One region of the Comamonas sp. 23 genome, then DNA from elsewhere that is predicted to be linked to it. Evidence: predicted binding sites of a transcription regulator. Region 1 holds the regulator's gene; each other region holds the start of a gene.
The links. Region 1 encodes sigma-54, which starts transcription at its own class of promoters, with help from an activator protein. Its sites were predicted from a motif close to TGGCANGNAANCTGCTTT; they were not measured.
Positions count from the first base shown of each region.

Region 2: the regulator sigma-54 is predicted to act here: its motif matches at 4,324-4,341, upstream of ACPEE1_RS00425 (ammonium transporter).
Region 3: the regulator sigma-54 is predicted to act here: its motif matches at 5,286-5,303, upstream of exaC (acetaldehyde dehydrogenase ExaC).
Region 4: the regulator sigma-54 is predicted to act here: its motif matches at 3,936-3,953, upstream of ACPEE1_RS01830 (TorF family putative porin).

Region 1 covers NZ_CP187127.1:812,718-820,676, forward strand. The annotation lists gene argS (arginine--tRNA ligase) at 1-237, shown strand, start outside; gene ACPEE1_RS03600 (SPOR domain-containing protein) at 264-968, shown strand; gene ACPEE1_RS03605 (thiol:disulfide interchange protein DsbA/DsbL) at 1,025-1,669, shown strand; gene lptA (lipopolysaccharide transport periplasmic protein LptA) at 1,780-2,448, shown strand; gene lptB (LPS export ABC transporter ATP-binding protein) at 2,472-3,248, shown strand; gene rpoN (RNA polymerase factor sigma-54) at 3,354-4,970, shown strand; gene ACPEE1_RS03625 (aspartyl/asparaginyl beta-hydroxylase domain-containing protein) at 5,046-5,960, opposite strand; gene ACPEE1_RS03630 (hypothetical protein) at 6,108-6,860, opposite strand; gene ACPEE1_RS03635 (THUMP domain-containing class I SAM-dependent RNA methyltransferase) at 7,058-7,959, shown strand, end outside.
Region 2 covers NZ_CP187127.1:111,351-119,309, reverse strand. The annotation lists gene ACPEE1_RS00445 (HutD/Ves family protein) at 1-351, shown strand, start outside; gene ACPEE1_RS00440 (formimidoylglutamate deiminase) at 356-1,753, shown strand; gene hutG (N-formylglutamate deformylase) at 1,757-2,584, shown strand; gene ACPEE1_RS00430 (FAD-binding oxidoreductase) at 2,719-4,146, shown strand; gene ACPEE1_RS00425 (ammonium transporter) at 4,389-5,621, shown strand; gene ACPEE1_RS00420 (hypothetical protein) at 5,720-6,022, shown strand; gene ACPEE1_RS00415 (aspartate aminotransferase family protein) at 6,181-7,521, shown strand; gene ACPEE1_RS00410 (carboxymuconolactone decarboxylase family protein) at 7,557-7,959, shown strand, end outside.
Region 3 covers NZ_CP187127.1:1,014,525-1,022,483, reverse strand. The annotation lists gene ACPEE1_RS04595 (PhzF family phenazine biosynthesis protein) at 1-472, shown strand, start outside; gene ACPEE1_RS04590 (VOC family protein) at 469-1,194, shown strand; gene ACPEE1_RS04585 (threonine dehydratase) at 1,198-2,166, shown strand; gene ACPEE1_RS04580 (creatininase family protein) at 2,184-3,029, opposite strand; gene ACPEE1_RS04575 (sigma-54-dependent Fis family transcriptional regulator) at 3,099-5,087, opposite strand; gene exaC (acetaldehyde dehydrogenase ExaC) at 5,383-6,903, shown strand; gene ACPEE1_RS04565 (DUF779 domain-containing protein) at 7,043-7,444, shown strand; gene ACPEE1_RS04560 (polyhydroxyalkanoate granule-associated phasin) at 7,617-7,959, shown strand, end outside.
Region 4 covers NZ_CP187127.1:449,434-457,392, forward strand. The annotation lists gene ACPEE1_RS01815 (ABC transporter ATP-binding protein) at 1-746, opposite strand, end outside; gene ACPEE1_RS01820 (ABC transporter substrate-binding protein) at 743-1,969, opposite strand; gene ACPEE1_RS01825 (YifB family Mg chelatase-like AAA ATPase) at 2,137-3,681, opposite strand; gene ACPEE1_RS01830 (TorF family putative porin) at 4,009-4,740, shown strand; gene glnK (P-II family nitrogen regulator) at 4,784-5,122, shown strand; gene ACPEE1_RS01840 (ammonium transporter) at 5,188-6,495, shown strand; gene ACPEE1_RS01845 (aminotransferase class V-fold PLP-dependent enzyme) at 6,584-7,959, opposite strand, start outside.

The DNA of each region.
Region 1 (7,959 bases):
ATGCTGGCCCAGTATCCCGAGATGCTGAGCAACGCCGCGGCTGGCAATGCGCCGCACGATGTTACGTTCTATCTGCGTGACCTGGCCTCGGCCTACCACAGCTACTATGATGCAGAGCGTATCTTGGTGGATGACGAAGCCACCAAACTGGCCCGTCTGGCACTCGTGGCAGCGGTCGCGCAGGTGCTGCGCAATGGCCTGGCCGTGCTGGGTGTGAGCGCACCAGAGCGCATGTGATTTTGCGAACAAAGGTAATAACTGCAATGCGACGACATCAACGTGGTGGAACCATCCTGGGCCTGATCCTGGGGCTGCTGGTGGGCGTGGGCGCGGCCTTGGCCGTGGCCGTGTACGTCACCAATGTGCCGGTGCCGTTTGTCAACAAAGGTGGCGTGCGCGGCGAGGCCAAGGACAAGGCCGAGGCGCAGCGCAACCAGAACTGGGACCCGAACTCGCCGCTCTATGGCAAGAACCCCGCGCGTGCGCCCGCGGCTGTGGCACCGGCCGCTCAGGGCGTGGTGGTGCCTGAGCCGCCGCGCACGGTGGCTGACAACGCCCCCGCGCCAGTGGAAAACAAGCCTGCCAAGCCCGAAGTGGTGCTGCCCGATACCACCAAGCCCGCTGACAAGCCGGCAGACAAGACCCAGGTCGCAAAGCTCGACCCCAAGGCCGGCCAGGGCGCCGATCCGCTGGGCGATCTGGCCAAGTCGCGCAGTGCCGATGGCACCGACGGCTTCCAGTACTTCGTGCAGGCCGGTGCTTTCCGCAGCCAGTCCGATGGCGATGCACAGCGCGCCAAGCTGGCGATGATGGGCTGGGAAGCGCGCGTGAGCGAGCGCGAAGTCAATGGCCGCACCGTATACCGGGTGCGCGTGGGCCCCTTCAACAAGCGCGATGATGCCGATGGCCTCAAAGGCAAGCTCGATGGCGCCGGCGTGGATGCGCAAATCGTCCGCGTGCAGCGTTGAACTTTTGGCGGTGCAGGGCACTCCTAACCGCAACTTGTCACTGGAGTTAACAAAACATGAAACGTCGTGAGTTTTCCACTTTGGCGGCTTCCGCTACTGCCGCCTCGGCGCTGAGCCTGCCTTTTGCCACCGGCGCCAACGCACAGGCCAAGTTCAAGGAAGGCAAGGACTACCTGAAGCTGGCCAAGCCCGTCACCCCCGATGCGCCCGCTGGCAAGGTCGAGGTGATCGAGTTCTTCTGGTACAGCTGCCCCCACTGCAATGCCTTCGAGCCGCAGTTTGAAGCCTGGGCCAAGACTGCCCCCAAGAACCTGCAGATCCGCCGCGTGCCCGTGGCCTTCAACAACACCTTTGTGCCCCAGCAAAAGATCTACTTTGCGCTGGAGTCGATGGGCCTGATCCCTGACGTACATGTCAAGGTTTTCCGTGCGATCCACGTCGAGCGCCAGCGCCTGAACAAGGACGACGAGATCTTCGCCTGGATGGACAAGAACGGCGTGGACCTGGCCAAGTTCAAGGAAGCCTACAACTCCTTCAGCGTCGCAGGCCAGGTGCGCAAGGCCACCCAGCTGCAAGAGTCGTACGGCGTCGAAGGCGTTCCATCGCTGGGCGTGGCGGGCAAGTACTACACCGACGGAACCCGTGCCGGCTCGATGAGCAACGTGCTGCAAGTGGTAGAGTTCCTGGCTGCACAAGGCTGAGCGGATTCCCCAACGCTTGAGACAGAGCCCGCGCACGCGGGCTTTTTTGTGCCAGAAACGGCCTAACGCTCCAGCATGGCTACAATGGGGCAGAGCAAGATTCATGCCTTATGAGACACCGTATTTTTAACTCTTTGTTGGTGGCAGTGGCCCTGGCCGTGCCGCTGCTGTCGCACGCCGAGCGTGCAGACCGCACCAAGCCCATGAACATCGAGGCGGACGATGGCCGCCACGATGAACTCAAGCAGACCAGTGTCTTCACGGGCAATGTGGTGGTGACCAAGGGCACCATCATCATCCGTGGCGCGCAGCTGACCGTGAGCCAGGACCGCGACGGCTTCCAGCACGGCGTGGTGACTGCTGCGCCGGGCAAGCTCGCATTCTTCCGCCAAAAGCGTGACTCGGCCCCAGGCGCGCCTGACGAGTTCGTCGAAGGCGAAGGCGAGGTCATCACCTATAACGGCCGCGATGACACCGTGCACTTTGAGCGCCGCGGCGAGTTGCGCCGTTACCGCGAGACCACGTTGACCGACCAGGTCAGTGGCCCGCTGATCGTCTACAACAATCTGAGCGATACCTTCACGGTCTCCGGCCAAAAGGGCGCCCAGGCGGCGGCCGATCCCAAGCCCGGTGCGCCCAAGAAGGACCGCGTCCGTGTGATCCTGACGCCCAAGGCCGATGGCAAGGCAGACGACAAGGCCAGCGCCCCGGCCAAGCCCGCTGCCGATGACAAGACGCCATTGCGCCCCAGCACCCAACTGAACGACGGAGCCAAGTGACCGTGGCAGAAAACTCGTCGACCATTTCCGTCAACGCCCGGGTCGCCAACAGCGACCACCGCAGCCAGCTGGAGGTCTTGCACCTGGAGAAATCCTATGGCAGCCGCAAGGTGGTCAAGGACGTGTCGCTGTCGGTGCGCAAGGGCGAAGTGGTGGGGTTGCTAGGCCCCAATGGCGCGGGCAAGACCACCTCGTTCTACATGATCGTGGGCCTGGTACGCAGCGATGGCGGGGATATCCGCATCGATGGGCAGTCGGTGGCCAATATGCCGATCCACCAGCGCTCGCAGCTGGGCCTGTCCTACCTGCCGCAGGAAGCCTCGATCTTTCGCAAGCTCAGCGTGCAGGACAATGTGCGCGCCGTGCTGGAGCTGCAAAAAGATGAGCATGGCAAGCCGCTCTCGCGCGCCGAGGTCGAGCGCCAGCTCACCGCGCTGCTGCAGGAGCTGCGGGTCGAGCACCTGCGCGAATCACCGTCAGTCGCGCTGTCCGGCGGCGAGCGCCGCCGGGTCGAGATCGCCCGTGCGCTGGCCACCCAGCCCCGTTTCATCCTGCTCGACGAGCCTTTCGCCGGCATCGACCCCATCGCCGTGATCGAGATCCAGCGCATTGTCGCCTTTCTCAAGGAGCGCGGCATTGGCGTGCTGATCACCGACCACAATGTGCGCGAAACCCTGGGTATCTGTGACCATGCCTGCATCATCAGCGATGGCAAGGTGCTGGCCGCCGGGACGCCGCAAGAGATTGTGGAGAACGCAGAGGTCCGGAGGGTGTATCTGGGTGAACATTTCCGTATGTGACACCGCACGCCTTGGCGGGCGTGCCAGCCAAGATGCCGTCCCGCGCTGCGGGGCCGGCAGGGCTGATCCGTTGCCAGCTGCCCCAGCCCGTGTGGAGGCGCAGCCATGATGCCGTCGCTGTCGCTGCGCGTATCGCAGAACCTGACCCTGACCCCCCAGCTGCAGCAGTCGATTCGCCTGCTGCAGCTGTCCACGCAGGAGCTGACACAGGAAGTCGAGCAGATGCTCGACGAAAACCCGTTTCTGGAGCGCGAGGGCGATGAGGCCCCCGAGGCTGAAGCCGGTAAAGAAGCCGCTGAATCTGCCGAAGCTGCAGACGCTGCAGACGCAGCCGACAAGGTTGCCGATACTGCTGCCAGCACCGACACCAACAACAGTAGCGATTTCGAGCCCGAAACCTCCGACCAGCCGCTGGATTTTGGCGCGGGCAAGGAAACCGGCGTCGATGCCGAGGCCGCTGCCGGCGATTCGGCATCGGACTGGGAAGAGTGGGGCGGCGATCTGCCCGCCCGCTCCAGCGCTGGCGATGACGACGACGAGACGCCGATGTCCGACCGGCGCAGCGAGCACCTGAGCCTGCAGGATGTGCTGCACCGCCAGGCCTTGTCGCTGCGCCTGTGCCAGGAAGACCGGGCCGCGCTCTACTTTCTGATTGAATCACTGAACGACGACGGCTACCTCGAAGAAACGCTGGCCGAGCTCGCGCAAAGCTTTGGCGATGCCTCGGACCCCGAGCGCTACGAGGCCCTGCTGCACCACCTGACCGTGGCGCTGCGCTTGCTGCAAAGCCTGGAGCCGATTGGCGTGGGCGCGCGCAACCTGTCCGAATGCATGCAGCTGCAGATCAAGGCCCAGCAGCGCCTGTTGGATGAAGAGGGCTCGGACACGCCCGAGGCCGATGCGCTGGCGCTGGAGACCGCTTTGCTGGTCTGCCAGGAATCGCTGGAGCTGCTGGCGCGCCGTGATGTGCGCAAGCTGGTGCAACTGACCGGATGCAGTGATGCCGCGGTGCGCAGCGCGCTGGCGCTGATCGCCAAGCTCGAGCCCCGCCCCGGCCGGCCCTATGCCGATGTGGACCGCAACACCATCATCCCCGATGTCATCGTGCGACCCAGCAATGAGCGCGGCCTGCCGGTGCCCGGTTTCAGCGTGCAGCTCAATGCCGAGGTGATGCCGCGCCTGCGCGTGCAGGATGTCTACGCCAATGCCTTGCGCAGCCACAAGGGCAGCGAGGGCCATGGCGCGCTGCAGCAGCGGCTGCAGGAGGCGCGCTGGTTCATCAAGAACATCCAGCAGCGCTTTGACACCATCTTGCGCGTCTCGCAGGCCATCGTCGAGCGCCAGCGCAATTTCTTTGTCCATGGCGAGCTGGCGATGCGCCCCATGGTGCTGCGCGAGATTGCCGATGAGCTGGGCCTGCACGAGTCCACCATCAGCCGCGTGACCACGGCCAAGTACATGGCCACGCCGCAGGGCACGTTCGAGCTCAAGTACTTCTTTGGCTCGGGCCTGGGCACCGAGACCGGCGGCAGTGCGTCGAGCACGGCGGTCAAGGCGCTGATCAAGCAGCTGCTGGACGAGGAAAGCGCGAAAAAGCCGCTGTCGGATGCAAAAATCGCCGATCTGCTGCAGGCCCAGGGCATTGAATGCGCGCGCCGCACGGTGGCCAAGTACCGCGAGGCGATGCGCATCCCGCCGGCCAGCCTGCGCAAGGCGCTGTAAGCGCAAGCAGCCAGGGCCCATAAAAAAACCGCAGTTGCGTTAGGCACTGCGGTTTTGCTTTGAGACGGAGCCGCTTTACTTTGGCCACAGCCACCAGATGAACAAGGCCAGCACGGCCAGCATCAGGCCAAACTTGGTGAGCTTGTAGGCCGTCTTGTTCCAGGCCTTGAAGCGGCGGCGGTACTGGCCCATGTAGAACGAGATCTTGAAGATGCGGCTGATGAAGCCGCGCGGATCGCCTTCGTTGTTGGGCGAGCTGGCGGCAGCGACCACATGCGTGCCCAGCCAGCGGTTGAGCCACTGCGCAAAGCCATTGGTCATCGGGCGCTCGACATCGCAGAACAGCACGATGCGGTTGCCTTCGGAGCGGTTCTCGGCCCAGTGCATGAAGGTCTCGTCAAAGATCACGCCTTCGCCCTCGCGCCAGCTGTAGGGCGTGCCATCGACCTCGATCATGCAGCGGTCATCATTGGGCGCCAGCACAGCGAGGTGGTAGCGCAGCGAGCCCGCATAGGGGTCGCGGTGCAGGTTGAGCTTGGCGCCGGGCGGCAGCTCGGCAAACATGGCCGCCTTGATGCCGGGGATGGACTGCACCAGCGCCGTGGTCTTGGGGCACAGCTCCATCGCAGACGGGTGGGCCTGGCCGTACCACTTCAAGTAGAAGCGCTTCCAGCCGGTCTTGAAGAACGAGTTGAAGCCCGCGTCGTCGTTGTTGGCTGCGGCCTTGATCTGCATGGCCTGGTGCAGACCGATGGCCTCTTCGCGGATCTCGCGCCAGTGGGCCTGCAGCGGGGCCAGGTCGGGGAAGGTGCTGGTGGGCAGGTAGGGCGTGCGCGGTACCTTGCTGAACATCAGCATGAACACATTGAATGGCGCCGTGAACGTGGAGTGGTCAAACAGCTGGCGCAGCAGCTTGTGCCGCACCTTGCCACGCAGGTGCATGTAGAGGCCGCAGCCAAAGAAAAGCAGCACCAGGGCCAGAACGATGATTTTTGCCATAGACAGCGATTTTAGCGACTGTGCTGTGGCGGCTGTCTGCGCAAGCGCAAACTGGCGCGCTGCAAGGGCTGCGGGGCGGTGGGATGGCCTGCTGGCAGCAGGCCTATTGCGGTTTGGTCAATGGCAAGCCAGGTGCGCTTACCTGGGCTGGGCGGCAAAGGCGGTCTTGAGGCGCTGCAGCATCTCGCGGTTGAGCTGGCGCTGCTGGCCGCTCCAGTGCGTCATCGCCTTGTTCAGCTCGGCCTGCAGTGCGTTGGCGGTCTGCCAGTCGCCCTGGCCAGCAGCCCAGATCGCGTACTCGGCCATCACATCGAAGCTGCCCGAGTGCTGGCGCGCAAAATCAAAGCTCTTGCGCGCCATCGCCTGGTCGCCCAGCTGGGCGTAGGCCTTGGCCACCAGCAGGCCCACGGCCTCGGCGCGAAAGTGCACATCCGCCTGGGCAATCACGCGCAGCTGCTGCAGCGCCTGCTGCGGATGGCCGGCCTGGTAGGCCGCTTGCGCAGCGCCCCAGCGGATATCGAGGTCGTTGGCAAACGGACCCTTCATGCTGGCCTCGAAGTGGCCAAAGGCCTGCTCGGCCTGGCCATTGGCCAGCAGGGCCTGGGCCAGGCGGATCTGGTTCTGCGCGGTGGGGCTGTAGTCGTAGGCGGCCTGGGCTTCGCGCACCTCGCGGGTCGGGTCCAGCGCCTTGACGGCGTTGCTCGCCAGGCTGCGGGCATGGCGCTGCAGGCGCGAATTGGGCAGGTAGATGGCAAAGAAATACACCACGCTGCCCAGGAAAGGGAAGGCCAGCAGCACAAACAGCCAGTAGTTGTTCTGGCCGCTGCGCACGGCGTGGACCGCAAAAAACAGCGCAATGATGACGTGTACGCCAGCTCCGAGGTAGGGCATCCGCATTCTCTCTGAGTGATGGAGGGGAAGGGCGGCTGCACCGAGGGCTGCGGCCCGCTCTGGGGCCAGACTATAGCAGCCAGCCACCCGTTACCGCTGCGCTATAGGAGCCGGGCTGGCGAATGCCACTGGCACAGTCCACATTCCCGTGCGCTTGGCAGACAATGGGGCAAGCGCGTATGCTTGCCCCCCTGCTTATGAACCAACTGCATTTGTTTTTGCCCTGCGCCGCCGGCGTCGAGGGCCTTTTGGCGGACGAAGTCCATGCCATCACCGGCGCCAGCGGCCAGGACCTCCTGGTGGCGCGCGGCGGCGTCATGCTGCGCGGCATGTGGCGCGATGCGCTGCTGCTGAACCTGCACAGCCGCCTGGCCCAGCGCGTGCTGGTCGAGCTCTCGCACAGCATGTACCGCAACGAGAACGACCTCTACCGTGCCGCCAGCGAGGTGGCCTGGGAGATCTGGTTTTCGCCCAAGGAGACCTTCAAGATCGAGGTCACCTCCCAGCATAGCCCGTTGACCAGCCTGAACTTTGCGGCGCTGCGCGTCAAGGATGCGATTGCCGACCGCTTCCGCGAGCGCCGCCACGGCGTGCGCCCCAGCGTGGAGACGCACCACCCCGATGTGCGCGTGCACCTGCACCTGACCACTGATGGCGCCACCATCTATATCGACACCTCGGGCGAGGCGCTGTTCAAGCGTGGCTGGCGCGAGGACAAGGGCGATGCGCCGCTCAAGGAAACGCTGGCCGCGGCGATGATTGCCGCGAGCGGCTGGGACCCGCACGGCGACGACCCGCAGCCGCTCTACGACCCCTGCTGCGGCAGCGGCACGGTGCTGATTGAAGCGGCCCAGATCGCGCGCAAGATCCCGGCCGGTATCCTGCGCCGCTTTGCGTTTGAAAAGCTGGTGCCTTTCCAGCGCCATGTCTGGGAGGCGATGCTCGATGAGGCCGAGCGCCAGATCCTGCCCCAGAGCCCGGTGGGCATCTATGGCTCGGACATCTCGTTCCGTATGGTCGATTTTGCCCAGCGCAATGCCGAGCGCGCCGGTGTGGCCGAGACCATCGAGCTGCGCGGCGGCGATGCGCTGCAGCGCAT
Region 2 (7,959 bases), 700 kb from region 1:
TTGTTGCAGCACTGCCTGCAGCCCTTTGCGTTCTCGGGCGATGTGGCGCTGGACTGCCAGCTGCTGGGTGGCGCCTCGCAGGATCTGAATGTGATGACCCGGCGCGGCCGCGTGCAGGCGCAGGTGACGATCCACCGGGGTGGCAGCCTGCAGCTGGGCAGTGCCCAGGGCCTGCTGCTGGCGCGGGCTGGCAGCTGGCGCCTGCCTGCGCAAGCCGCTGCGCTGGTGGCCGGTGGCGAAGATGGCCTGTACTGGACCGCTGCGCCCGGCCAGCCGCTGCAGCTGGAAGCGAGCAGCGACGACGCCCTGTTGATCGCTGTCGCGCTGCAGGAGGTAGCAGCCGGTGTCTGATGCGATGAATACCCATAACCAACTGTTTGCCGCCCAGGCCTTGCTGCCCACGGGCTGGGCGCAGAACGTGCTGCTGCGCTGGGATGCGCAAGGCCTCTTCAGCTCCATCGAAACGGGAGTGGATGCGGCCCGCTGCGCGGGTGTGGCGCAGGCCGGCGGACCGGTGCTGCCGGGCATGCCCAACCTGCATTCGCATGCGTTCCAGCGCGGCTTTGCCGGGCTCTCGGAGTTCCGCGGCCAGGCGCAGGACAGCTTTTGGAGCTGGCGCAACCTGATGTACCGCTTTGCCGCGCGCCTGGGGCCCCAGCACCTGGAGGCGATTGCCACCTGGCTCTACATCGAGATGCTCGAAGCGGGCTACACCAGCGTCTGCGAGTTCCACTACCTGCACCACCAGCCCGATGGCCAGGCCTACGCCCCCGATGGCGAGCTGAGCCTGGCGCTGCTGCGTGCCGCGCAGACAGCGGGCATCGGCATCACCTTGCTGCCGGTGCTCTACCAGAACAGCGGCTTTGGCGGCCAGGCACCCAATGACGGGCAAAAGCGTTTTATCCGCAGCACCGACAACATGCTGCGCCTGCTGGAGACCTTGGCCCCCGCCTGCGCCGCCCAAGGCGCGGCGCTGGGCCTGGCGCCGCACTCGCTGCGCGCGGTGGCGCCCGAGGCCTTGCAAGAGGCCGTGCAGGGCCTGCATGCGCTGAGCGCCCAGGCGCCCGTACACATCCACATTGCCGAGCAGATGGCTGAGGTCAACGCCTGCGTCGCCTGGAGCGGCCAGCGCCCGGTGGCCTGGCTGCTGGACCATATGCCGGTGGACGCGCGCTGGTGCCTGGTGCATGCCACGCACATGGATGAGGCCGAATACGCAGCCGCAGCCGCCTCGCAGGCGGTGGCGGGCCTGTGCCCGCTGACGGAAGCCAACCTGGGCGACGGCATCTTTGACCTGCCGCGCTGGCAGGCCGGTGCCGGCCGCTGGGGCATTGGCTCGGACAGCCACATCGGCGTGAACGCCGCCGAAGAGCTGATGATGCTGGAGTACAGCCAGCGCCTGCAATCGCAGCAGCGCAATGTGGCGGCCAGTGCCCAGCAGCCCCATGTGGGCAGCCATATGCTGTTGGCAGCGGTGCAGGGCGGCGCGCAGGCCAGTGGCCGCGCAGTGGCCGGCCTGGCCGTGGGCCAGCAGGCCGATTTTGTGGTGCTCGATGGCCAGCACCTGGCGCTGGCCGGGCTGCCCGCTGCCGAGCAGCTCGATGCCCATGTGTTTGCCAGCAGCCGCAGCAGTGCGGTGGCCAGTGTCTGGGTGGGCGGCCAGTGCCGCGTGGCCGACGGCCGCCACCGGCTGCACCACAGCGCGCAGCGCGGCTTTGTCGCCGCGCGCAGCGAACTTCTTCAGGAGACGTGATCCATGCATTTTGAAACCGACCGCGCAGCGTTTGAATTCCGCCAAGGCACGGCGCCGCTGCTGATCTCCTTCCCCCATGTGGGCACCTATGTGCCGCCCGCGCTGGCCGAGCGCTTCACGCCCGAGGCGCGCGAGGTGCATGACACCGACTGGCACCTGCCGCTGCTCTATGCGTTTGCGCAGGAGATCGGGGCCTCGACCCTGGTGGCCACGCATTCGCGCCTGGTGGTGGACATGAACCGCCCCCCCGATGGCGCCAGCCTCTACCCCGGCCAGAGCGTGACGGGCCTGTGCCCGGTCGACACCTTTGCCGACACCCCCGTCTACCAAAGCGCCGCGCTGCAGCCCGATGACGCCGAGATTGCCCAGCGCCGCGACCAGGTCTGGAAGCCCTACCACGACCAGCTGGCCGCCGAGCTGGCCCGCATCAAGGCCCAGCATGGCGCAGCTGGCCTGTGGGATGCGCACTCGATCCAGTCGGTGCTGCCGCGCTTTTTTGACGGCAAGCTGCCCGATCTGAACCTGGGCACCAACAAGGGTGCGAGCTGCGGCGAAGGCCTGGGCGAGGCGCTGCTGGCCGAGGCCCGCAAGGGTGAGGCTGACGGTTTTACCAGCGTGCTCAATGGCCGCTTCCAGGGCGGCTACATCACGCGCCACTATGGCCAGCCGGCGCTGAACGTGCATGCCATCCAGCTGGAGATGACGCAGAGCAGCTATATGCAGGAGCACATGCCCTTTGACTACCTGCCGGCCGTGGCCGCCAAGGTGCAGCCCCATGTGCGCCGCATGGTGGAGACCTTGCTGGCTTACGTGCAGCAATCGGCACGCTGATTCCAACGCCTCCGCAAACGGTATCCAGGGCTTGCACGGCAGGCCTGGGATGCCGTTTTTTGCTGTAGTGGCCCAGCAGGTTTTGCTGCTGGCGGGCCGCGCCTGTCAGGCAAACCGCCCGACAATAGCGGTCTATGACTACCTCTCGCACCGACAACGCGGCAGCCGCTCCTGCGGCGGCTTTTTGGACCGATCTTGAGCAAGCGCTGGGCCCCAACGGCTTTTCGCGCGGCGCGGGCGCCATCCCCGAGAAGTACTGGACCGACTGGAGCGGAACGCCGCCGGTGCCGCCGCTGGCGCTGCTGCGCCCGCGCAGCACCGAAGAGGTCAGCGCCCTGCTGCGCATCTGCCATGCCCACCGGGTGCCCGTGGTGCCCCAGGGCGGGCTGACCGGCCTGGCCGGCGCGGCCGTGCCAGTGGCCCAGGGCGTGGCGGTGGCTTTCGACCGCATGCAGCAGATCGAGGACGTGAATGCACGCACCGGCCTGATGACGGTGCAGGCCGGCGTCACCCTGCAGGCGGTGCAGGAAGCGGCCGTGGCGGCGGGCTGGGTGTTTGGCGTGGACCTGGGCGCGCGCGGCAGCTGCCAGATTGGCGGCAATGTCTCGACCAATGCGGGCGGCAACGGCGTGCTGCAAAACGGCATGATGCGCGAGCAGGTGCTGGGGCTGGAGGTGGTGCTGGCCGATGGCACGGTGCTGCCGATGCTGCGGCCCATGCTGAAGAACAACACCGGCTATGACCTCAAGCAGTTCTTTATCGGTGCCGAAGGCACCTTGGGCATCATCACCCGCGTGCTGCTGCGCCTGCGGCCCGCCCCCCAGGCCAAGGCCACCTGCATGGTGGCGCTGCCTGGCTTTGACGAAGCGCTGGCGGTGCTGGCGCGCATGCAGGCCCGCTTTGGCAACAGCGTGGCCGCGTTCGAGCTGATGTGGAGCGACTTTGTGCAGACCTCCATCCAGTGGCAAAAGCTGCAGCCGGCGTTTGCCCAGCAGCACCCGCTGCAGGCGCTGATCGATGTGGATGGCAAGGACGAGGCTGCGCTGCGCGCTGCGGTGGAAGAGGCCCTGGGCGAGGCCATGGAGGCCGGTGAGGTGGTGGATGCAGTGATTGCGCAGTCGAGCGAGCAGGCCAAAAGCCTGTGGAAGCTGCGCGAGGCACCGGCCGAGATGACCGCGCACATGCACCCGCCGGTGAACTTTGACGTCAGCCTGCCCCAGGTGGATATTGGCCGCTTTGCTGCGGCCTGCCGCGCCGCCTTTGATGCGCGCTGGCCTGGCCACCACAGCCTGTTCTTTGGCCATGTGGGCGACGGCAACCTGCATGTCACGACCGACAGCAAAACCATTGGCGGTGAGGACGAGGCGCTGGAGGCCGTGCTGTACGGCCTGGTGCAGCAGTTCCAGGGCAGCGTATCGGCCGAGCATGGCATTGGCCTGCACAAGATGCCCTACCTGGGCTTTAGCCGCACGCCGCAGGAGCTGGCCGCCATGCGGGCGATCAAGCAGGCGCTCGATCCGCTGGGGCTGATGAACCCGGGCAAGGTGTTGGCTGCGGACTGAATTCCGTTGTAGTCCCCTCAGACAGAACCGGCGCCTGCAGCGATGCATGCGCCGGTTTTCCGTTGGTGGCTGCTCCAAGGCCCATGGCACCGATGTGGTGCGATCGGGCATAGGCCGGCGGCCTGGCCACCCCTGCGCATGCCCGCAGACCGCGTATCCAGGCGCTTTCCCGCTCCATGGCATAGAAACTGCTACCTTTTGAAACAAACCCGCAATGGATGACAACGTAAAAAGGGGATGGCATGCAAATGGTGCAGATGGCTGCGATTGACAAGGCCGATACGGCCTGGCTCTTGGTCTCTACGGTGCTGGTGTTGCTGATGACACTGCCGGGCATTGCGCTCTTCTATGCCGGGTTGGTGCGGCGCAAGAATGTGGTCAACACGGTGGTGGCCGTGTTTGCGGTGGCGGCGGTGGTGTCACTCACCTGGTTTGCGCTGGGCTACTCGCTGGCCTTCAGCAAGTCCACGGCCTGGCTGGGCGGGCTGGACCGGGCCTGGTTCTCATCGATGCGCCTGGATGCGGCAGCGGGCACCGTGTCGGTCAGCCACCTGGCGCCCCATCTGCCCGAGTCGCTCTATGCGCTGTTCCAGATGGCCTTTGCCGTCATCACCACCACCTTGATCATTGGCGCCGTGGTCGAGCGCATGCGCTTTTCGGCGCTGCTGCTGTTCTCGGCGCTGTGGAGCGTGCTGGTCTATGCGCCGGTCGCCCACTGGGTCTGGGAGAGCGATGGCTGGCTCAACAAGCTGGGCGCGCTGGACTTTGCCGGTGGCGCGGTGGTGCACGTCAATGCGGGCGTCTCGGCCCTCGTCTGCGCGGCCATGCTGGGCCGGCGCCAGGGCTATGGCCGCCAGGCCTTTGAGCCGCACAGCCTGGGCTGGACGGCGATGGGTGCCGCGCTGCTGCTGATTGGCTGGTTTGGCTTTAACGCGGGCTCTGCCCTGTCGGCCGATGGCCGTGCGGCGCTGGCGATGCTGGTGACCATGGTGGCCGCTGCTGCCGGCGCGCTGTCCTGGATGCTGGTCGAGTGGTGGGTGCGCGGCGCGCCCACCTTGCTGGGCGTGCTCTCGGGCCTGATTGGCGGTCTAGTGGCCATCACACCGGCGGCCGGTTTTGTACAGGTGGGCGGCGCAGTCGCCATCGGCCTGATGGCTGGCGTAGCCTGCTTTTGGGGCGCCACCTGGCTCAAGCGCCGCCTGGGTGTGGACGACTCGCTCGATGTGTTTGGCGTGCACGGCGTGGGCGGCATTGCCGGCTCGCTGCTCACCGCCTTGTTTGCCGACCGCGCCATTGCCGGCGTGGATGCCACGGTTCTCAACCAGCTGGTGGCCGTGGCGGCCGTGGCTATTTACAGCGCGGCGGGCACTGCCATTTTGCTGACCGTTATCCGCGTGGTTCTGCCTTTGCGGGTGACGGCGCAGCAGGAGATCGATGGGCTGGATATCAGCCTGCACCAGGAAAGCCAAAACTAGCGTGATAGGCCCGGCGCCACCGGGTGCCGCCGGGCCACCAGGCAGCAGCGCTCTGTGCCTGCCGCCTGCCCCTCAGGTTCTGCCATGGAGGAGCTTGTATGAACGACAGTGAACGCCTGGCCATCGCCGCGCATTTGCATGTGGCGCTGCGCCGCAAGACGGGCCGGGTGACCGATACCGAGTGGATGGCCAGCGATACCGCCTACGGCCAGGCGATGGCGCGCTTTGCGCTGAGCCATGCGCTGGCCAACCAGGATGCGGAGCTGGAGCGCCTGGCGCAGCGCTTTGCGGCCAGCCTGCCGGGCGCACCCGCCCCAGCGGCGCCGGCCCCTGCCAGCGATCCGGCTGCACCGCAGGGGCTGGTGGCCTCGGCCAAGCGCTATGTAGGCGGCTTGCGTTGAACGGATAGCGACAGGGAGGGAAGGGGAAGCCTGGGAACAGAAATAGGTGGAAATGGAGCAAATGATCCATTAATCTATTGAAAAATTACAAATGATCCTTATACTGTGCGTATCGCTGCCGGCGCAGGGCTGGTGACGCATTGTCAAGGAGTGCTCGCATGAGCCATGTCATCCATCGTTCTCTGGCCCAGGTTCCTCTTGTTGCGGTCGGCGGCAAAGGCGTGGAATTGTTTGACCAGGCCGGTAAGGCCTACCTGGATGCCAGTGGCGGGGCAGCCGTGTCGTGCCTGGGCCATGCCCACCCGGATGTGCTGGCAGCGATGCACCGCCAGCTCGACCAGCTGGCCTATGCCCACACCAGCTTTTTCACCACCGAGGTGCAAGAGGCGCTGGCCGACCACCTGGTCGCGCATGCGCCCGCGGGCATGACCGATGTCTACTTTGTCTCCGGCGGCTCCGAGGCGGTCGAGGCCGCGCTGAAAATGGCGCGCCAGTATTTTGTCGAGATCGGCCAGCCCGAGCGCACGCACTTTGTCGCGCGCCGCCAAAGCTACCACGGCAACACCTTGGGTGCCTTGGCCGTGGGCGGCAATGAATGGCGCCGCAAGCAGTTTGCCCCCATCCTGATGGACGTGGGGCGCGTGGCCCCCGCCTATGAATACCGCGACCGCCTGGACGGCGAGAGCCAGCCCGCCTATGTGGCGCGTTTGCTGGCCGAGATCGATGCCAAGTTCCAAGAGCTGGGCCCGGACAAGGTGATCGCCTTTGTCGCCGAGCCCGTGGTGGGTGCGACCCTGGGCGCGGTGGCCGCCCCTGCCGGCTACTGGCAGGGCCTGCGCGCGCTGTGCGACCGCTATGGCATCTTGCTGATTGCCGACGAGGTGATGTGCGGCATGGGCCGCACCGGCAGCTTGCATGCGGTCGAGCAAGAGGGCATCAGCCCCGATCTGATGACCATTGCCAAAGGCCTGGGCGGCGGCTACCAGCCGATTGGCGCGGTGCTGGCCCAGCGCAAGATTGTGGAGGCCATGCGGCGCGGCAGTGGCCTGTTCCAGCATGGCCATACCTACATCGGCCATGCGATGGCGGCGGCCGCCGCGCTGGCGGTGCAGCAGGTGATACAGCGCGACCAGTTGCTGCCCCAGGTGCTGGCACGCGGCGCCTATCTGCAAAAGCAGCTGCATGCGCGTTTTGACGAGCACCCGCATGTCGGTGATATCCGGGGCCGGGGCCTGTTCTGGGGCGTGGAGCTGGTGCAGGACCGCAGCAGCAAGGCGACGTTTGACCCGGCGTTCAAGCTGCATGCCAAGGTCAAGGCGCAGGCGATGGAGCAGGGCTTGCTGTGCTACCCGATGGGTGGCACGATCGACGGCCTGCATGGCGACCATGTGCTGCTGGCGCCGCCCTTTATCAGCGGCGAGGCCGAGCTGGACCAGGTGGTCGAGCGCCTGGGCGATGCCATCGACAAAGTGCTGGCCCAGCAACCGGTAGCCGCCTGAACACGCCCCCGAAACGATCTGAAAGAACCTGCCCGATGACGCCCTTCCAGGACCGCATGCCGCCCTTGCCCCCCGAGACCTGGAGCGAAGAGCAGCGCCGCTATGCCCAGCCCATCATCGATGGCCCGCGCGGCGCGCTGATATCGCCCTTTGTGCCTTTGCTGCGCAGCCCCGAGCTGATGGACCACACCCAGCGCCTGGGCGAGTACCTGCGCTACCGCAGCGCCATCGGCCTGCGCCTGACCGAGCTGGCCATCCTGGTCACGGCCCGCCAGTGGACGCAGCAGGTGGAATGGGCCATCCATGCGCCCATTGCGCTGCGCGAAGGCCTGAGCCAGGCCACTGTGGACGCCGTGGCCCAAGGCCGCCGCCCCGATGCGATGCCTGAGGATGAGGCCGTTGTGCATGACTTCTGCATCGAGCTGCACCAGCAGCGCC
Region 3 (7,959 bases), 200 kb from region 1:
CAGCCAAAAACTCAACAACGGCCCCGTGTTCTGGGCCTTGCTGCTGGACGACCCCGACACCGTGCTTGCGATCCAGCCTGATCTGGCGGCGCTGCATGGCCTGGGCATGGAGCTGGCCGTGGCCGCGCTGTACCCGCAAGCGGGCAAGGCACTGATCGGCCGCGCCAGCCGCGAGGCGCGTGCGTTTGACGGCGCCACAGGCCAGGCCAGCCGCCCACCGGAGGCCGATATCGAGGTGCGCGTCTGGTTCAACACCGGCACCAGCCTCAGCGAAGACCCGATAACCGGCAGCCTCAATGCCAGCCTGGCCCAGTGGCTGCTGGCCGAGGGCCATCTGCAGGCCCCCTATGTCGCCAGCCAGGGCATCAACCTGGACCGCAGCGGCATCGTCAACATTGCGCAGGATGCGGCAGGCCAGGTCTGGGTGGGCGGCCATATCTCCGCAGGCATCCAGGGCGAGGTGCTGCTGTGAACGGCGCCGGACTGGACCACCTGGTTGTCATGGCCGCCAGCCTGGACGAAGGCCTGGCCTGGTGCGAGGCGAGCTTGGGCGTGACGCCCGATGCGGGCGGCCAGCATGCCTTCATGGGCACCCACAACCGCCTGCTGCGCATCAGCAGCCCAGCCTTTGCCGCCAGCTACCTGGAGGTCATCGCGATCGACCCGCAAGGCCAGGCGCCCCGCAGCCACCGCCGCTGGTTTGACATGGACGATGCCGCACTGCAGGCGCAGGTGCGCAGCCAGGGGCCGCAGCTGACCCACTGGGTCGCGCGCGTCAGCGGCATAGCACAAGCGACCGAGGCCTTGCGCGCCCTGGGCTATGGCGCCGGCACGCCCCAGGCCGCCAGCCGGCAAACGCCCCGGGGCCTGCTGGCCTGGCAAATTGGCCTGCGCCCCGATGGCCAGCGCCTGCTCCAAGGCCTGCTGCCCACCTTGATTGAATGGGGAGACCAGCACCCGGAAGCCAGCATGGCGGATAAAGGCGTTGCACTGCAGCAGTTGCAGCTGCTGCACCCCGATGCAGCGGCCCTGCACACCGCGCTGCAGGCAATAGGCCTGGGCAGCCACCCCGCCTTACAGGTGGCCCAAGCGCCCACGCCTGCGCTGGTCGCGCATTTGCACACGCCCAAGGGGCTGGTGCAGCTGCGCACGCAGCCGTCTCTGACCCGCTCTTCAACGCACCCTTTTTTCTGATCTATGCAAGCCATCTCCCTGCCCAGCCTCGCCGAAATCGAGGCCGCCTCCCGCATCGTCTACCGTGAGTTCCAGGCCACGCCGCAGTACCGCTGGCAGCTGCTGGGCGAACGCCTGGGGGCCGAGTGCTGGCTCAAGCACGAGAACCACACGCCCGTCGGCGCGTTCAAGATCCGGGGCGGTCTGTCTTACTTTGCACAGATGGCAGCGCGCGGCACCCTGCCCGCGCAGGTGATCAGCGCCACGCGCGGCAACCATGGCCAGAGCATTGCCTGGGCTGCGCGCAGCCATGGCGTGCGCTGCACCATCGTCGTGCCCCATGGCAACTCGGTCGAGAAGAACATGGCGATGCGTTCGCTGGGTGCCGAGCTGATCGAGCACGGAGACGACTTCCAGGCCGCCCGCGAGCATGCGATGGCGCTGGCCGAGCACAGCGGCGCCCACATGGTGCCCAGCTACCACCCGGACCTGGTCAGCGGCGTCAGCACCTACTGGTGGGAATTTTTGCGCGCCGTACCGCATTTGCAGACCGTCTATGTGCCCATTGGCCTGGGCTCGGGCGCCTGCGCCGCCGTGGCGGCCAAGCTGGCCTTGCAGCACCCGGTGCGCATTGTCGGCGTGATCAGCACCGGCGCCACCACCTACCGTGATTCCATCGCCGCCGGTGAAGTAGTCGAGGCGGTGGTCAGCACCGAGATTGCCGACGGCATGGCCGTGCGCCGCGCCGACCCGATGGCCCTGCCGGTGCTGCGCCAGCACCTGGACCACCTGGTGGCCGTCAGCGACGACGAGGTGCGCGCAGCGATGCGCTTCCTGTTTACCGACACCCACAATGTGGCCGAAGGCGCCGGTGCCGGCGCCCTGGCCGCCGCGCTGCAGGAGCGCGAACAGATCACCGGCCAGACCGTGGGCCTGGCGCTGACCGGCGGCAATGTCGATGCGGCCGTGTTCAGCGAGGTGCTGCGGGGTTGATCCTCAGCGGGTAGCCATCAGCGCGGCGGCACCGTCCACGCCAGCTGGTGGATCTCCTGCAGCAGCAATGCCAGTTGCTGGGCCGCTGCCTCGACCACCGCCCGGCCTTTGTCTGCCGTGGCACCCGCGGCATTGCCAACGGCGCCGCAGGGGTTGTAGTCTTCCATCGCCCAGCCCATCTTGGCGCTCTTGCCATTGCCCACAATCGCAAAGCGCCCCGCCCGGTCCTGCGACGTGGAATGGAAGCAACCCGCCTGCGCCATGTCCACCTGCGCGGGTGCAAGGTGCAGCATCATCGAGGTTTCCACCTCGCCGCCATGGATGCCAAAGCGGTGCTCCTCGGCGCTGAACAGGCCCGTCACTTCGGCGGGCAACGGCAGGCCGCCCCAGCTGCTGCTGTAGACCAGCATGCCATTGGCGATGCGCAGCTCGCGCGCGACGATATCCATCACCGCCACCTGCCCGCCATGGGTGTTGAACATCAGCAGCTTGCGGATACCCGCACGCGCCACCGCCTGGCCCAGCGCCGTCCACAGGTCGATGATGAGCTTGGGCGGCAGGCTCAAGGTGCCGGGAAAGTTCAGGTGCTCGGTGCTCAGGCCAATGTTCTGCGCCGGCAGCACCAGCACGGGCACATCGGCTGGCAGCAGCGGCATGGCCGCCGCCACAATGCCTTGCAGCAAGGTGGCATCGACAGAGACTGGCAAATGCGGGCCATGCTGCTCCACTGCGCCGACGGGCAGCACCGCCACCGTGCTGGCCGCCAGGCCGCTGGTCTGCGCCTGGGCAAATTCGCGCGTGCTGATATCGGCCCACCAGCGCGAAGACCAGGTGGCGACAGCAGGGTTTTCAGAGGCGGGCATGGGCATTCCAACAAACAGGCGGCACACCATGTGCCGGCGCAGCAGCTATCTTAGGCCATGCAGCTAAGCCTAAGCCGTCTTGAGCCGGCGGTACAGGGTCTGCCGGCTGATGCCCAGCAGCTTGGCCGCCTGTGATACATTGCCCCGGCACTGCTGCAGCATCTGCGCAATGGCGGTGTGCGAGAGGGTTTTCAGATCGGTGGCCGGCAGGCTGGGTGGCTGCGCTTGCGCGGCCAAAGCGGCTACCGCCATCGGCGCGCCCTCGCGGTAGCGCAGCAGCTCCTGCGCCAGATCGTCGGAGAGCTGCGACCAGCCAATCGTGTCCTCGCCGGGCAGCAACAGCGCCGATGCGGTCTGCAGCGCGTTGGCGTACTCGCGCAGATTGCCGGGCCAGGGGTAGTGCGCCATTGCAAAGGCCAGATCAGGATGCAGCCGTACCGGCTGGCTGGGGTTGAACTGGTCCAGCAAGCGGCGGGTGATGGCCTCGCGGTCGCTGCGCTCGCGCAGCGCGGGCAGCTGCAAGGCCAGGCCGTTGATACGGTAGAACAGATCGGCCCGAAAGCGCCCCTGCGCCACCGCCTCGCGCAGCTGGTGGTGGGTGGCACAGACCAGCGCAAAATCGAGCTGCTGGGCCTTGCCGCCGCCCAACGGCGTGATGCTGCGCTCCTGCAGCACACGCAGCAAACGGGTTTGCAGCGCCAGCGGCATATCGCCAATTTCATCGAGGAAAAGCGTGCCGCCCTGGGCCTCGCGCAAGCGGCCCAGTTGGCCATCGCGCCGGGCGCCGGTGAAAGCCCCGGACTCGTAGCCAAACAGCTCGGCCTCGATCAAATGCTCCGGAATCGCCGCGCAATTGATGGCCACAAAAGGCGCGGCATGGCGTGCGCTGCTGTCGTGCAGCGCGCGCGCAAACAGCTCCTTGCCTACGCCCGATTCGCCCTGCACCAGCAAGGCAATGCCCTTGCCCCAGGTGCGCCGCCCGCGCTCGGCCGCAGCGCGCCAGCCCGGGTCACCGGTGTCCAGCCGGGCCAGCGCATCGGGCGCCGCTGGCTGGGGCACGGCCACGAGCGGCGCCCGGCCCGCGCGATCGCCTGGCAGCGCGGGCGGTGCAGCGCCCACCGGCGTGGCGTGTGATGCCTGAGGCAGCACCAGGCGCGCAAACACGCTGCGGCCGGTGTGCAGGGCCGCCAGATGCAAGCGCTCGGTCTGGGTATGGCCCCGGGCCAGCCAGTCGCGCAGCGGCATCGCGCTGATGTCGTCCCAGTGCAGATGGCCCCAGTCGGCCGCGGCAATCTTGAGGCTTTGCATGGCGGTGCGGTTGCCGCCCAGCAGCAAACCATCGGGCGTCAGCGCCAGAATGCCTTCGGCGGCGGTACCCACCCCTTCGGCCTGGGTGTGGAAATGCATGCGCCAGTCGCGCTGGTGGCGTGCCAGCAGCCAGCGGTTTTCGATCATGCGGGCAGCGGTGGTGGCCAGCCCCAAGGTATGGGCCTGGGCCAGGCGCTGGTCGCCAGAGATATCGAGCACGCCCAGCAGCTGGCCCTGGGCGCTGAAGATGGGCGAGGCTGCGCAGTTCAAAAAACTGTTGGCCTCCAGAAAGTGCTCCGCGCCTTCGACGCGCAGCGGCGTGGCTTCCACCAGCGCCGTGCCAATCGCATTCGTGCCACGCGCCTCTTCGGTCCAGATCGCGCCACTGCGCAACGCCACGCGCTCGGCCTTGTTCAGGAAAGGGGCGTCACCCAAGGTGTGCAGCAGGGTGCTTTGGGCGTTGGCCAGGATGACCATGCTGTGGCTGTCCTGGATCTGCTCGAACACATAGTCCATCACCGGCCGGGCAATGGCCAGCAGGTCTTCGCTGCGCGTGAGCACCTGGCGCATTTCGGAGCCGGTGAGCGGGTCGCCGTAAGACACCCGGCCGACTGGCTGTACCCCTGCGCGCAGGCTGCGTTGCCAGGAGCTGGCAATGCGCGCCTGCACCGCCCCGGGCGGGCATTCACCATGTGCCAACAAATGCACCCGTGCCTGGCGCAGCACCTGGGAGGTGATCTGGGGATCCATGTTGTCTCCTTGCAAGCCTGTCTGCGCAGGCCCATGGGGACAGTATAGGAAAGCGGCCGCACGGAGTCGCCGTGAATAGCCATGCCGCTGTCCGACTGTTCCAGATTGGAACACCTGCATTGTCCGGCGCTGTTCCAACGCCAGCCATCGCGGCCAGCGGGACTGATACAAATCAAGCACTTGGCACGCAATCGGGCCTGGCATGCATCTTGATATCTCAGGTGTGACTCGTGCCTTTTCCTGCTGGCATCCGGCACGAATCAGCTTGCGATATCCATTTCCAAGGAGACACACCATGCAATACGTATTTCCCGGCCAATCGGGCGCCAAGATCAGCTACAAAAAGCAGTACAACAACTTCATTGGCGGCCAGTGGAAGGCGCCGGTCAAGGGCCAGTACTTTGATGTGATCTCGCCGATCAACGGCCAGGTCTACACACAGGCCGCACGCTCGACCGCCGAAGATGTGGAGCTGGCACTGGATGCCGCCCATGCCGCGGCCGATGCCTGGGGCAAGAAATCAGCCACCGAGCGCTCCAATGTGCTGCTGCAGATTGCCGAGCGCATCGACGCCAATACCGAACTGCTGGCCTACGCCGAAACGGTGGACAACGGCAAGGCGATCCGCGAGACGCTCAATGCCGACATTCCTCTGTCGGCCGACCACTTCCGCTACTTTGCCGGCGCGCTGCGGGCGCAGGAAGGCGGCATCAGCGAGATTGACTACACGACGGTGGCCTACCATTACCACGAGCCGCTGGGCGTTGTGGGCCAGATCATTCCCTGGAACTTCCCCATCCTGATGGCTGCCTGGAAACTGGCCCCCGCCATTGCTGCGGGCAACTGCGTGGTGCTCAAGCCCGCAGAATCCACCCCCATCAGCCTGCTGATCCTCATCGAGTTGATCGAAGACCTGCTGCCCGCCGGCGTGCTTAACGTGGTCAACGGCTATGGCCGCGAGGCCGGCATGCCGCTGGCCAACAGCAAGCGCATCGCCAAGATTGCCTTTACCGGCTCGACCAGCACCGGCCGCGTCATCGCCCAGGCCGCTGCCAACAACCTGATTCCGGCCACCTTGGAGCTGGGCGGCAAGTCGCCCAATGTGTTCTTTGCCGATGTGATGGACCAGGACGACGCCTTCCTCGACAAGGCGATCGAAGGCCTGGTGCTGTTTGCCTTCAACCAGGGCGAGGTCTGCACCTGCCCCAGCCGCGCGCTGATCCATGAGTCCATCTATGACCGCTTCATGGAAAAAGTGCTCAAGCGCATTGCCGCCATCAAGCATGGCAACCCGCTGGACACCGACAGCATGATGGGCGCGCAGGCCAGCAAGGAGCAGCTGATCAAGATCAGCAGCTACCTGGACCTGGGCCGCCAGGAAGGCGCTGAAGTGCTGATCGGCGGCGCCGAAGCCAAGCTTGGCGGCGACCTGGACGGCGGCTACTATGTACAGCCCACGGTGTTCAAGGGCCACAACAAGATGCGCATCTTCCAGGAAGAAATCTTTGGCCCGGTGTTGGCGGTCACCACCTTCAAGACCGAAGAAGAAGCGCTGGAGCTGGCCAACGATACGCTGTACGGCCTGGGCGCAGGTGTGTGGACGCGCAATGGCAACCTGGCCTACCGCATGGGCCGCGCGATCAAGGCGGGCCGCGTCTGGACCAACTGCTACCACCACTACCCCGCGCATGCCGCCTTTGGCGGTTACAAAGAGTCCGGCATCGGCCGTGAGAACCACAAGATGATGCTCAACCACTACCAGCAGACCAAGAATCTGTTGGTGTCCTACTCCGAAAACAAGCTGGGCTTCTTCTAATAGACAGGGTATGCAGGGCGGTGTGCCCGACCCAGGCTGCCTCAGCAGTCAGGGCTGGGGCCACGCACACCGCCTGTGCAACACCACCCATTCCCGCCGGCATGGCACCTGCCTTGCCCACCTCACAGGAGACAGCAACATGGTTGTGGAAAAGGTAGTGGCCACCCCGGCCGCGCAAGCGCTGATTGCCTTGCTCAAAGACAAGCATGGCCCTGGCCTGATGTTTCACCAATCGGGCGGCTGCTGCGACAACAGCGCGGCCAACTGCTACCTGCTGGGCGAGCTGACGATTGGCCAGGGCGATGTCTACCTGGGCGATATAGGGGGCTGCCCGTTTTACATGAGCACCTCCCAGTACGCGTACTGGAAGCACACCCAGCTGATCATCGATGTGATCGACACGCACGGCGGCGGCACCTTCTCACTCGAAGGCCCCGAGGGCAAGGCCTTTCACACGCGCTCGCGCGTCTTCAGCAGCGACGAGCTGGAGGCGCTGCAGCAACAGGACGCGCCAGCCATTGCAAACAATGCGCAGTCCTAGGCCAGGTCAAGCGCTGCACCTACCCCACAAGAATGGTGCAAGAAATACAGGTATTCTTTTCATATCAATGGCTTAAGCAATAACCATGGGTGCAGGCAGGTGAAGTTGCTGCAATGCAGCATTCTTCAAAGCTTTCTACAATTTCCCTAGTTTTAACCCACTGGGAATGCCCATGACTGCAAGACACACTACCCAAGCCAAGGTCCAGAATCTGGCCACCAAAAGCCTGGAGCTCAGCTTGGCTGCTCCCCAGGTGGTCGCACAACGCGTGGGCCGCATGATGCTCGCTGGCACCCAGCCTTCGGCGCGCGACCAGCAAGAGTTCTACCGCATGAGCAACGAAAAGGTCACCGCCTTTTACGAATCCTGGATCGGGATGTGGACCCAGGCCTGTACAGCCTACTGGCAGGCCGCCGCCAGCCTGTATACCGTCCCAGGGCCGTTCACCCCCGGCAGCAGCAACCCGCTGGCCGCCTTTGGCGTGGGCAAGGCTACCTCGCGTATGGTCACGCAGC
Region 4 (7,959 bases), 360 kb from region 1:
ACCAGCGCGTTGGCAGACACCTGGGCAAAGCTGCCCTGGGTCAGCACCTTGCCCTGGGCCAGCACATACACCGGGTCGCACAGCGCGGCAATCATGTCCATGTTGTGTTCCACAATGGCAAAACTCATGCCTTCGGCCTGCAGGCTGCGGATGAAGTCCGCAATCTCGCCGACCAGCACCGGGTTGACGCCGGCCGCCGGCTCGTCGAGCAGCACCAGCCGGGGCTTGAGCATCAGCGCGCGGCACAGCTCCAGCAGTTTCTTCTGGCCGCCCGAGAGGCTGTCGGCCCGGTCATGCGCCAGGCGCCACAGGCCCACGCGCTCGAGCAGGGACTGGGCTTGCGCCATCGCCTGGGCTTCGTGCTGGCGGGCGGCCGCCGTGTTCAGCAGCGCATGCCAGAGCTTTTCGCCGGGCTGCTGGGGAGCGGCGAGCAGCAGGTTCTCCAGCACGGTGAGCGCGCCCATCTCGCGCGAGATCTGAAAAGTGCGGGTGAGCCCGGCCTGGGCGCGGCGGTGCACGGACCAATGCGTGATGTCCTGGCCGTCGAACAGCACCCGGCCGCCCTGGTGGGCCTGCTGGCCGCCCAGCACGTTGAACAAGGTGGACTTGCCCGCGCCATTGGGCCCCACCATGCCGGTGATGCCGCCGCGCGCAATGCGCAGGTGGGCACCGTCCAGCGCGGTGAATTCACCAAAACCTACATGAACATCCTGAACCCTGAGCAGATCGTCTGTCTGCAGGCTCATTTGGTGGTGCCCACCAGCTTGCTCACGCCGTTGAGCACGCGGTAGTGGCCGTAGTCCAGGTCCACCTGGTCGCCATTGGGCGCAAAGCGGAAGTCCGCCGTCGCGCCGGAGTAGCGGAAAGGCTTGCCTGCGCGAATCAGCTGCAGGCCCTGCACGGGGTCGTGCACATCGGGACCTTTGGTGTTGACCACATTGGCGATTTCCTTGCTGAAGTCGGCCGCCTTGGCGCTCTTGGCTTTTTCGATGGCCAGCGCCAGCACATTGATCTCGTCAAACACATTGGCGCCAAAGGCGACGATGGTGCCTTCGGGCTGCTGCGTTTGCTTGAGGTAGAGCTGGTAGCTGGCGTTGTTGCCCACCGGCGTGGCCTGCACATGGTTCACGCCTTCGGCGGCGGCCTTGCCCACGTTCTGCACAAACTTGCCGCCGCTGTCGGCCGCATGGCTGAAGGTGTAGAGCTTGCTTTCGTAGCCGCTGCGGTAGATCTCGCGCACGATGGCGCTGAACTCGGGGATATAGCTGGGCAGGAAGACCGCATCGGGCTTCTTGCTGAAGATCTTTTCCACCTCGGCCCGGTACGAGGGCTGGTTGGGGTTGAAGTAGAGGGTGTCAAGCACCTTGCCGCCTTGCTGCGCAAAGCGCTCGGCAAAGGGCTTGACGGTGCTGAGCGTGAAGGGCGTCTGCAGCACCAGGATGGAGGCGGTCCTCGCGCCATCCTTGTAGGCCACATTGGCAAAGGCCTGGCCCCAGTTCTTGCCATTGGTCTGGAAGCGCCAGACCAGGCCCTTGTTGTCGCCCTCGGTCAGCTCATCGGCCGAGCCTACGGGCAGCAGCGCAACACTCTTCTCGAGTGCCACCGGGCGCACGGCCAGCGCCACCGCGCTGCTCCACACGCCGGTGATCGCGACCACACCATCCACATCGATCAGCTTGCGCGCGGCCGACACGCCGGCTGTGGGCGTGGTCTCGTCATCGGCGACGACGATCTCCAGCGGACGGCCCAGCACACCGCCATGTGCATTGATATGGGCTGCGGCTGCCTTGGCCGCCGTTTCCTCTTCCTTGCCATAGGCGCCACCCGATCCGGTCAGCGGGGCCAGCAAGCCGATACGGATGGGGGCGCCGCTGGGGGCACTGGCTGCACCTGCCGCACTGGCACCGGCCACCACACAAAGCGACGCTGCCGCCACGCCCAACACCCGCCACTGACCCAATTTGCTCACGCCCATATCCGCTTTCAAAAAACCGCCGTTCGCAGCAGGGCTGCGCGGCGCAAAAGGGGGATTGTGCGAAGTCAGCGTTGCGGGAGGAACTAATTTTTCTGACTTACTAAACGCGTTTTCTGCATAAGGGTGGACATGCGGCAGCGCTGCCCGCGTGCATGTGCTGCCTACATGCCGCTGCTGCCCAGCAGCGCCCGCCGGTACTGCACCGCCTCGGCCACATGGGCCGGGCTGATGGTCTCCGACTGCGCGAGATCCGCAATCGAGCGCGCCACACGCAAGCTGCGATGGATGCCGCGTGCCGACCAGGCCAGCTGGGCGGCGGCGGTTTGCAGCAGCTGCAGCGCAGCGGGCTCGGCATGGCAGTAATCGTCGAGCGCCTGGCCTTGCAGCTGCTGGTTGAGCATGCCCTGGCGCTGCAGTGACCGGGCGCGGGCAGCGGTCACCCGCTCGCGGATGGTGGCGGTCGATTCGCCGGCCGGGGCGGTCAGCAGCTCATCGGCGGGCAGGGGGCTGACTTCCAGGTGCAGGTCAATGCGGTCGAGCAAGGGGCCGCTGATGCGGGCCTGGTAGCGGCTGACCTGGTCGGGCGAGCAGCGGCAGGCGCGCTGGCGCGAGCCCCGAAAACCGCAGGGGCAGGGGTTCATCGCGGCAATCAGTTGGAAGCGGGCGGGAAAGGTGGCCTGCTGCGCGGCGCGGGCGATGCTGATCTGGCCGGTCTCCAGCGGCTCGCGCAGTGCTTCGAGCGCGCTGCGCGGGAACTCGGGCAGTTCGTCCAAAAACAGCACGCCGCAATGGGCCAGCGATATCGCACCGGGCCGGGGCGGACTGCCGCCGCCCACCAGGGCCACGGCGCTGGCGGTGTGGTGCGGCGCCATCGTGCTGCGCTGGCCCCAGCGCTGGGCATCAAAGCTGCCGACCAGGCTGTGCACGGCGGCGTTCTCCAGCGCCTCGGCCACGCTCAAGGGCGGCAGCAGGCCGGCAAAGCGCTGGGCCAGCATCGATTTGCCAGCGCCCGGTGCGCCCAGCATCAGCAGGTTGTGGCCGCCTGCGGCAGCGATCTCCAGCACCCGCTTGCTGGCCGCCTGGCCTTTGACATCGGCCATGTCGGCGCCGGGGGCCTCGGGCGGGCGGGGCTGGGCGGGCATGCGCTGCCACTGGCTGGGCGCTGCATCGGGCTCGGCGCTGGCGGCCTGGGGCGCAAAGTGCTGCACCACGTCCAGCAGGTGGCTGGCGCGGTAGACCTCGGCATCGGGCACCAGGGCGGCATCCTCTGCACTGCCCGGGGGCAGCACCTGGCGCACCTGCTGGCCGCGCTGGTGCAGGTCCATGCTGGCGGCCAGCGCGCCGCGCACCGGGCGCAATGCACCCGACAGCGACAGCTCGCCGGCAAATTCATAGTCCTTGAGCCGGTCCGCATCGATAGCGCCGCTGGCCGCCAGAATGCCGACCGCGATGGCCAGGTCGTAGCGGCCCGACTCCTTGGGCAGATCGGCCGGTGCCAGGTTGACAGTGATGCGTTTGTTGTGCGGAAACTCCAGCCCGCTGTTTTGCAGCGCTGAGCGCACACGCTCACGCGCTTCCTTCACTTCCAGATCGGCCAGGCCGACCAGGGTAAAGCTGGGCAGGCCATTGGCCAGATGGACTTCGACGCTGACGGGATGGCCGGTGAGCCCGACCAGGGCCCGGCTGTGCACCACGGCGAGACTCATGGGCGGGCTTCCTTGTTGTTTTGCACCTTTTTGGTGCATTGCGAAGCACCTCTTGGAGGCACGGCTGCCACCAGCATCGCAAAAGTCGCTGGCAGCAACAAGTGGCGACAGCCCGGGGAAGGCGTGGCGGCGGCGCCGGCCTGCCATCCCGCGCCCCCGGCCGCCCTGTGGCGGCTCAGAACGTAAGCATTTGCAAAAAAATATAGCGCGCTGCGCTTGTCTGGTGCGCGCAACGCAGCGGGTAGCGCTGGGTTTGGCACGCTCTGTGCATTGTGCTTGCCACAAACGGATGGGTCGAATTCATCAACAAGGAGTGTGGCAATGGCAATGAGCAACAGAGGCTGGATGGTGGTGGCGGGTGCAGCGTTCCTGGCGCTGCCAATGGTGGCAAGCGCGCAGCTGACCGCCAATGTGAGCGTGACCACGAACTACAAGTTCCGCGGTCAGGACCAGAAGTCCTCTAGTGCCCAATGGGTCAAGCCCGCACTCCAGGGAGGGGTCGACTACGCCTTTGGCGACAGCGGCTTTTATGTGGGGAACTGGAACTCCACCGTCGACTGGCTCGACAACAACAAGCTGGAGATGGATTTCTACGGTGGCTACAAGTTCAAGGCCGCTGATGTGGATTGGGATGTGGGTCTGCTGACCTATGTCTACCCCGGCAACACGCTGGGCAACACCACCGAACTGTATGGCTCGGGCACCTACGGTCCCGTGACCGTGAAGTACTCGCACACCGTGTCGAAGGATTACTTTGGCTGGGCCGGCACCAAGTACGACAGCACGTACAAGGGCCGCAACACCGGTTACCTGAATGTGGCATTCGCCCAGGAAGTGGCGCCCAAGACGACCTTGAAGCTGGCCGTGGGCTATACGCGCTTTTCCAGCGACATCAAGGACCTGGGCGTGCCCAACTACCTGGACTACAGCGTGGGCGGTGCCTATGACCTGGGTGATGGCTTCTCGCTGAGCGCTGCCTGGGTGGGCGCCAACAAGACGGGTGCCTTTGGCTTTGTGAACAAGGGTCGCGCGATCGTATCGCTGACCAAGGCTTTTTGACGCAGCGCCGCTGCAATAAGTGACGACAGGAGAGACTATGAACATGAAACTGGTAGTGGCGGTGATCAAGCCCTTCAAGCTCGATGAAGTGCGTGAGGCGCTGTCCGATATTGGGGTGCAAGGCATCACGGTGAGCGAGGTCAAGGGCTTTGGCCGTCAGAAGGGCCATACCGAGCTGTACCGAGGCGCCGAGTACGTGGTGGACTTCCTGCCCAAGGTGAAGCTGGAGATTGCGGTGGCCGAGGACCTGGTGGACCGGGTGATCGAGGCCATCGAGAACGCAGCGCGCACCGGCAAGATCGGCGACGGCAAGATCTTTGTCTCGCCGCTGGAGCAGGTGGTGCGTATCCGTACCGGCGAAACCGGCCCGAACGCGATCTAAAAAACAGCGCTCCGCGCTGGCAAGGCGCGCGCAACAAGCCAATTTATCTTGAAGGTGTGAACAACATGAGACGACTTCTTTCCTTGGCAGGGCTGGCGGCAGTGGCACTGGCCACTGCGGGCAACGCGGCTGCGGCCGATGCGGCAGCTCCCGTTCTGAATGCAGGCGATACCGCCTGGATCATGACCTCGACCATGCTGGTGATCCTGATGGTCATCCCGGGTCTGGCGCTGTTCTATGGCGGTCTGGTGCGCAGCAAGAACATGCTGTCGGTGCTGGCCCAGGTGTTCACGATCTTCTCGCTGATCACTGTGCTGTGGACCATCTACGGCTACTCGCTGACCTTCTCCGGTGAAGGCAACTTCTTTGGCGACTTCGGCAAGGTGTTCCTGATGGGCATCACGCCCGATACCTTGTCGGGTGCGATGGCCACTGTGCCGGAGTATGTGTTCGTCTCGTTCCAGGCCACGTTCGCCGCCATCACCGTGGCGCTGATCGTCGGTGCCTTTGCCGAGCGCATCAAGTTTGCGGCCGTGATGATCTTCGCCGTGCTGTGGTTCACCTTCAGCTACCTGCCGATTGCCCACATGGTCTGGGGCGGTGGTCTGCTGGGCAAGGATGGCGCGCTGGACTTTGCCGGCGGCACCGTTGTGCACATCAACGCCGGTGTGGCCGGTCTGGTGGGCTCCTATGTGCTGGGCAAGCGCCTGGGCTTTGGCCGCGAAGCGCTGGCTCCGCACAACCTGACCTTGACCATGGTGGGCGCATCGCTGCTGTGGGTGGGATGGTTCGGCTTCAACGCCGGCTCGGCAGGTGCTGCCAACGGTATTGCGGGCCTGGCCTTCATCAACACCATCGTGGCCACCGGCGCAGCCTGCGTGAGCTGGTTGGTGTGCGAGACGCTGCACAAGGGCAAGCCCTCGATGCTGGGTGCCGCTTCGGGTGCCGTTGGTGGCCTGGTGGTCATCACCCCAGCCGCCGGTTTTGTCGGCCCCATGGGTGCCATCGTGATGGGTCTGCTCGCCGGTGCTCTGTGCCTGTGGGGTGTGTCCGGTCTCAAGCGGCTGCTCAAGGTCGATGACACCTGCGACGTCTTCGGTGTGCACGGCGTGGGCGGTATCCTGGGTGCCATCCTGACCGGTGTGTTCTGCGCCTCCAGCCTCGGCGGTGTCGAGCCAGAAGGCTACAACATGGCCCACCAGATCTGGGTGCAAACCAAGGGCGTGCTGATCACCATCGTGTGGTCGGGTGTGGTGGCCTGGATCTCGTACAAGGTGGCAGGTTTGCTGACCGGTGGTCTGCGTGTGACGGAAGAAGCCGAACGCGAAGGCCTGGACATCACCTCCCACGGCGAAGCGGCCTACGGACGTTGATTCTTGCGGATACTCCTTGGGGGGCCGGACGGGTGCACAACCCGGCCGGCCTTTTTTTATGCGCCGTGCTGGCGGTTGAAATGCGTTCTCAGACGGATGCCGTGGCGCGCTCTGGCCACAGCGCCAGGCCGCCAGCCACGCTGAAGGCCTGTTGGTGGCCCAGCCGGCGCAATGCATGGGCGGCCTGGGCGCTGCGGTTGCCGCTGCGGCAGTAAAACACCACGGGGGTATCGGCCGGCAAGGCCAGCCACTGCGGCAGCGCATTGAGCAGGCCCGACAGCGGCACGGCCTGGCTGCTGGCGCCATCGTCCAGGCCAGGCGCCTGGCCCAGCTGCTGTTCATAGGGCTCGCGCACATCCACCAGCAGCGCGGCGCTGCCGGCCTGCTGCAGCGCCTGGGCACGGGCCACGGGCAGCTCCACACACACGGCGGGCGTGGCGGCATCGACGCGGGCGCCGCAGGCCATCGTCTGGTAGGCGGTGGGGGCCAGGTCCTGCTCCAGCGCGGCCTTGGCAGCGGCAAAGGCGGCGGCATCGAGCTGGCCTTGCAGCACGCCGGCCAGCAGCGGCTGGGCTGCAGCTTCAACGGCCAAGGTGCAGGCAAAGCGGTTGTCATAGTCATGGCCGGGCAGCAGCAGGGTTTGCGGGCCCACGGCCCGGGCCAACAGGCGCAGGCTGTCCGCATAGGCGAGCGGCGCGCTCTGCACAAAATCGCTGCGGCCCAGCGCGCCGGGCAGCACGGTATCGCCCACCAGTGCCAGCTGCAGCTGAGTGCCTTCATGCAGCAGGTAGGCGGTGGAGTCTTCGGTGTGGCCGGGCAGCGCCAGGCGGCTTAAGCGGTAGGCGCCCAGCGTGATCTGCGTGGCGCCTTGGGGCCAGCCCAGCGCATCGACCGCGCCCGTGGCCTGCAGCGCAGCGGGAACGGCAGCGCGCAGCTCGGCCGCCGATGAGGCATGGTCGCCATGGCTGTGGGTATCGAGCACGGCCGCCAGGGTAAAGCCCCGGCAGCGCAGCCATTGCGCCAGGCGCTCGACCAGCTCGGGCAGCGGATCGACGACCACACAGCGCTGGCTGGCAGCATCGGCCAGCAGGTAGCAGCAGGCGCCGTCAACGACAAAGCGCGTCAGCAGCGGGGCTGTGCCATGGGCGGTGTCCTCAGGCGCTTCCACCAGACAGTTCGCGCGCAGTGCCGCGCCGCAGGCGCGGATGCGCTGGCAGGCCTCGGCGATCATCTCGGCCGAATCGGCCGCGCCAAAGGACATGCGCACCGCAGCAGCCGTCTGCCAGGCGGGCAGGCCCATGGCCTCGAGCACATAGCTGGGCTGCGCCTTGCTGGCACTGCAGGCCGAGCCGCCACTCACCCGCAGGCCGGCAGCGTCAAACAGATCGAGCAGCAGCTTGGCGCTGAGGCCCGGCACGGCAAAATTCAACGTGGTGGGCAGGCACAGCGCGGGCGGCGCATTGA